Regions from separate parts of the Colwellia sp. BRX8-5 genome, predicted to be linked through region 1. Evidence: predicted binding sites of a transcription regulator. Region 1 holds the regulator's gene; the other holds the start of a gene.
The links. Region 1 encodes NrdR, which represses ribonucleotide reductase genes. Its sites were predicted from a motif close to AAACACNANATNTNGTGTTT; they were not measured.
Positions count from the first base shown of each region.

Region 2: a site for NrdR is predicted at 1,478-1,497, ahead of H4J62_RS03525 (adenosylcobalamin-dependent ribonucleoside-diphosphate reductase). Genes of this name have one in related genera too.

Region 1 is NZ_JACGVR010000036.1:15,749-18,966, reverse strand. It holds gene ribD (bifunctional diaminohydroxyphosphoribosylaminopyrimidine deaminase/5-amino-6-(5-phosphoribosylamino)uracil reductase RibD) at 9-1,145, opposite strand; gene nrdR (transcriptional regulator NrdR) at 1,146-1,601, opposite strand; gene glyA (serine hydroxymethyltransferase) at 1,831-3,087, opposite strand.
Region 2 is NZ_JACGVR010000003.1:158,377-161,594, reverse strand. It holds gene H4J62_RS03525 (adenosylcobalamin-dependent ribonucleoside-diphosphate reductase) at 1-1,414, opposite strand, end outside; gene zapE (cell division protein ZapE) at 1,620-2,735, opposite strand; gene H4J62_RS03515 (YhcB family protein) at 2,912-3,218, shown strand, end outside.

The DNA.
Region 1 (3,218 bases):
CTAAAATTTTACGGTAAAAGTTTAGCAATAATACGGATATCTTTGCCGATCATACGTAAATCAATTATATTTAGTTCTTTTGCTTGGCTCAAGCTTTCAATGCTTGTCATATTCACTAAGCTTTTACTGTCTGCACCCATCAATTTAGGGGCTTGATATAAAATCAATTCATCGACTAAATTTTTTTCAATAAAAGCACCCGCTAATCGAGCACCTGACTCAATGAGTACATCATTTAAATTTAGCTTAGCTAAATATTGAAGTAATGCATGTAAGTCAATCTGTTGTTCATTAGCTAATGTATTGACTACAGGTAAAACCACCTGCCTTACAAAATGAGGCCATTGATGAATGTTTTCAATGGTACGACGAATTAAAATTATTGGGCTGTGCTCATTAAATAAAGCTAAGTTAGGCGTTAAGCGATTTTTTGTATCTATAATCACTCTTATCGGTTGCCTAACGTCTTCCTTTTGATAACTAGCTTTTAATTCTCCTAGCTCAGACCAACGTACCGTCATTTTTGCATTATCGGTTAATATACTGTCAGCACCACTGATAATCGCACAACTTTGTGCACGTAAACGCTGGACATCTTGTCGAGCTTGAGGGGAAGTAATCCATTTACTTTCACCATTTTTCATCGCGGTTTTTCCATCTAAACTCGCCGCTAATTTACAACGGACGTAGGGCAAACCTGTGGTCATTTGTTTGATAAAACCAACATTTAAATCTTCAGCCGCTTGTCTTAACAAACCGTGTTGCGAAGATATTTCCGCTTGTGCTAACATTTTCAAACCATTACCAGCAACTTTAGGATTTGGATCAACCATCGCCGCTATGACATGTTTAATACCGGCAAGAATAAGTCCTTTAGCACAGGGCGGCGTTAACCCATAATGACTACAAGGCTCAAGTGTTACATAAGCGGTTGCACCTTGCGCATTTTTACCCGCCATTGCTAACGCGTTAACTTCAGCATGACCTTCACCCGCTTTTTGATGAAAACCTTCTCCGACAATTTCACCATCTTTTACCAAAACACAACCAACGCGCGGATTAGGCGAGGTGGTAAAATGTCCTTGTTTGGCAAGCATTATAGCCCGTTGCATAAAACGGTAATCTTCGGCTGAAAATTCTTTCATCTATTTTTCATTACCTAAGCGCGCAATTTCTTCACTAAATTCGCGAATATCTTCAAAAGAGCGATAAACCGAGGCAAAACGCACATAAGCGACTTTATCTAATTCTTTTAATTGTTCCATGATGATATTACCAAGCAACTCACTCGATACTTCTCGCTCACCAGTGGCACGTAGTTTTGATTTGACTTTATTAATCGATAGTTCGACTTGCTCGACACTCACCGGACGTTTTTCGAGTGCTCGCACTAAACCATTACGCATTTTATCTTCATTGAAAGGCTCACGTGAACCATCATTTTTAATAATACGTGGCATAACTAACTCAGCAGTTTCAAAGGTAGTGTAGCGCTCATGACAGGCTAGACATTCGCGGCGACGGCGAACTTGATGACCGTCAGAGACCAAGCGAGAGTCAATGACTTTGGTATCTAAGGCTCTACAAAAAGGACAATACATGGAAAGCTCCAAAAAAGGTTATACCAATCCCAATAAGTATATTTTTATCTTAATGGACTCGGTACTTTCGACACATAGCTCTGTTTAATTGACAGAAACAATAATGGCCGCTAATGCGGCCATTTTAGTCTAATTAAGCTATTGTTACATTAACTTATTTATAGCTTTTCCCATTAGACTTTAAGCGCCACAGCTATATCGCTTAAGACACTAAAGTCGTTAGCTTAATTTACGCGTATACAGGGAAGCGTGAACAAAGTTCTTTAACACTGGCTTTAACATCAGTAACCGTCTGTTCATTGTTGATATCGTCTAAAATATCACAAATCCAACCCGTTAATGCTTGAGTTTCAACAACACCAAAACCACGACGCGTAATAGCCGGAGTACCTAAACGTAAACCAGAAGTTACAAACGGAGAACGTGGGTCGTTAGGTACTGAGTTTTTATTTACCGTAATATGGGCACGGCCTAATGCAGCATCAGCATCTTTACCTGTAATATCTTTATCAATTAAGTCAAGTAACAACAAGTGGTTTTCAGTGCCGTTAGAAACAACTTTGTAACCGCGTTCCTGAAGAACAGCAACCATAGCTTTAGCATTGTCTAAAACATTCTGTTGATAAACTTTAAACTCAGGTTCTAATGCTTCTTTAAATGCAACCGCTTTAGCTGCAATAATGTGCATTAATGGGCCACCTTGGCCACCTGGGAAAACAGCAGAGTTTAATTTTTTATAGATAGCTTCATCATCACAACCCGAAATAATTAAACCGCCACGAGGACCGGCTAATGTTTTATGAGTAGTTGTAGTAACAACATGCGCATGTGGCACTGGGTTTGGATATAAACCGGCGGCAATTAAACCAGCAACATGAGCCATATCAACGAAAAAGTATGCGCCAACACCGTCTGCGATTTTACGCATACGTGCCCAATCAACAACACCAGAGAAAGCAGAAAAACCACCAATGATCATTTCTGGTTTATGTTCTTGTGCTAAACGTTCCATTTCTTCGTAATCTATGTCACCTGTTTCTGGGTGAAGACCGTATTGAAATGCTTCGTAAGACTTGCCAGAAAAACTAACATGAGAACCATGCGTTAAATGACCACCGTGAGCTAAACTCATTCCTAACACTTTACCACCTGGAGTAACAAGCGCTTGAAAAACTGCAGCATTAGCTTGAGAACCAGCATGAGGTTGCACGTTCGCGTAAGTTGCGCCAAATAATTCTTTTGCACGGTCTATGGCTAATTGCTCAGCGATATCTACGAATTCACAACCACCGTAGTAACGTTTGCCTGGGTAACCTTCAGCATATTTATTAGTTAATTGAGAACCTTGTGCTTCAAGAACACGCGGGCTACAGTAATTTTCTGAAGCAATAAGTTCGATGTGCTCTTCTTGGCGAACTTTCTCATTGCTCATCGCTTGATAAAGTTCCGGGTCAAAATCAGCAATATTCATATCACGTGTAAACATGGTTTTTCCTCAATTATTCAGCCTTAGCTGTTACAGACAATTGTCTAATGGATAGCAAAATTTATGCGGCGTATATTGCCTGAAATCAGCTCAGTTGTACACGGATAAAGGTACAAGCTTTAGCTCATTTA
Region 2 (3,218 bases), on a different contig from region 1:
TTATCATTTCGGGGCGTTTTACTAGCATTTGCTGAGTTACCACGAACGTTTGTGCAAGTATCGGCGCAGGACCTTTTTCTTTTGCTAAATTTAACGCTTCTTGCCACCCCGTTATCGCTAAAACTTTTGATACTTTGTTTGTAAAAGCCAAGGCTTCAGGACTATTATAAGGTATTTTTAATAATGTCAGAGCTGAGCCTAATCCTAAGTACCCCATACCATGACGGCGCTTACTTTGAATTTCTTGCTGTTGTTCAAGCAGTGGTAAGCCATTAATTTCTACTACGTTGTCGAGCATGCGGGTAAAAACTTTAATAACTTCGCGGTATTTATCCCAATTAAATTTCGCACTAGAAGTGAAAGGTTGCTCAACAAATTTAACTAAATTTACTGAACCCAGCAGACAAGCACCGTTGGGCGGTAATATTTGTTCGCCGCAGGGATTACTTGCACGTAGTTTTTCACAAAACCAGTTGTTATTCATTTCGTTAGCATGGTCAATGAGTAAAAAACCTGGTTCAGCATAGTTAAATGTATTGCTCATTATCATATCCCACAGCCTAACAGCTGGTATCGAGCTATAAATTTTACAGGCGATTTTACCTTCATGATTCAATACATAATTATGTTTTTTAATATAAGCGTTATCAAAATAATTCTCTTTGAAGAGTATTTTATCCCGATCGGTGATAGCGATATCATCGGCAAGTAACTCTTGGTGAGAAATAGGAAAATTGAGTAACCAGTCTTGTTGATTTTTTACAGCAGCAATAAATTCATCACTGATCAGTAGTGATAAATTAAATTGCCGTAACCGACCATCCTCGCGCTTCGCTAAAATAAAACGTTTAACATCAGGGTGAGAGATATCAAAAACCCCCATTTGCGCACCACGCCGCCCGCCGGCAGAACTAATGGTAAAACACATTTTATCAAAGATATCCATGAACGACAGTGGACCTGAAGTTGTGGCACCGGCGCCAGCAACAAAGGCACCACTGGGTCTTAAAGTTGAGAATTCATAACCAATACCACACCCCGCCTTTAACGTTAGGCCTGCTTGGTGCACCGCAGTTAATATACCCGTCATTGAATCGTCGATAGTGCCTGAAACCGTACAGTTTATTGTTGATGTGGCGGGCTTAAATTTTTCGGCACCTGCATTTGATATTATTCGTCCCGCAGGATAGGCGCCACACTCCATCGCCCAAACAAATTTCTCGTACCACTTTTTCTTATCTTTATTTTCTATATCCGCGAGCGCTAAGGCTACTCGATGAAATGTTTCTGAAATAGTATTCTCTTGCGGGTGGCCATGTTTGTCTTTTAAGCGGTATTTTTTATCCCAAATATCAACTGAAGCGGCTTGTAATTTAATACTTGTCGCTAAGCCTGGTGAAAAAGCGTTTGTCATCAGCATTCCTTTATCATTTTATTTTTGGTATATATTACCTATAAAAATAAATGACAAAAGCCAAAGCACTACATATTGCGATCAAGATCAATAAACAACACGACATATAGATATTTGGCGTAATAACGCTAAAATTGGCATAAAAAAATGCCGATCGTTAAATCGGCATTTTTATAATAATCTTTAAGTAAGTTTTACTATCTCACTAAGGTAAGTGCTTACTTGCTAAATAATCATGTGACTGCATTTCTTGTAAACGACTTAAACAACGTTTGAACTCAAATTCCAAACCACCATGGCTGTATAAATTTTCCATTTCGACTTCAGCAGAAATAATTAATTTTACATTACGTTCATAAAATTCATCAACCAAGGCAATAAATCGACGGGCCGCATCTTCACGATCGACACTCATTTGTTTAACATTTGCTAATAATACCGTGTGATACAAACGACTTATCTCCATATAGTCAGTTTGACTACGTGCAGATTCACACAACACCGAAAAGTCAAAGTGCACAATACCGTCTGACTCTTCAATCGCCGATAATGAGCGATTATTTATTTTAACGTCAACATCTTTCTTACCTGGTTTGACCGACAATTGAATAAAATATTGCGCCAGGTTTTCACTTGCCTCTGCATCAAGTGGAGCATGGTAAATCTCGGCTTGCTCTAGGGTTCGCAAACGGTAATCAATACCGCTATCGACATTTACCACATCACAATGTTTATTGATGAGTTTAATGGCTGGTAAAAAACGTTCGCGTTGCAAACCATTTCGGTACAGACCGTCAGGTATAATATTTGACGTTGCCACTAAAGTAACATTATGTGCAAATAATTCTTCAAACAAAGCGCCAAGGATCATTGCATCGGTAATGTCGGAAACAAAAAATTCATCAAAACAAATAATGCAGGTTTCATCAGCAAAACGTTTGGCAATTATTTTCAATGGGTCAGCTTGCCCGGTTAATGTTTTTAATTCTTGATGAACACGGTGCATAAAGCGATGAAAGTGAACACGCATTTTATTTTCAAAAGGCAAACAATCATAAAATGTATCAACTAAATAAGTTTTCCCTCGACCAACGCCACCCCAAAAATAAAGTCCTTGTATGGTTTTGGTTTCAGATGAGGCAACAATGCGCTTCCAGCGATTAAGCACCTTCTTAAATCCTTCAACGGGTAAGGGTTTATTTTGAAGATCTTCATAGAGACGCTGTAAGTTTTTTACCGCATTTTCCTGCGCATCGTCATGTAAAAAATCATCACGAGTTAAATCTTCATTATACTTATCTAGAGGTGAAAGCTTGATCATTTATTGGCCACTTATATTTTGTTTCACAAAGTCTTTACAGGACTAATGAAATATTTTCTTGAAATTAACAAATTCGCAATCATATTCATTAGGTAAGCGCGAACAGAAGCGCTATTATACAAAATAAGTTCCCATATTTTTACTAATTTTATTGAATATAACGAGGGTTTGACACTATGGATATAGTTTTAGCAATTTTTCTTTTATTAGTTGGTGCGGCAATAGGTTTTGTTGCTAGTCGTTTTTTATCTGCATCAGTCCAAGACAACCAGAAACTTAGTGAACGCGTTAGTAATAGTGAAGCCGCTTTAGCGCAATATAAACTCGATGTTGCAGAACATTTAGATGATTCAACAATACTTTTGGACAAAATGAATAGCACTTGCCAAACAGCCATGTTGCAAATGGAAAAAAGTACGCAGTTATTAAAGCAAGCAACACCTTCAGACGTTGATGGCATGCCTTTTTTCTCAAAAGAAACAC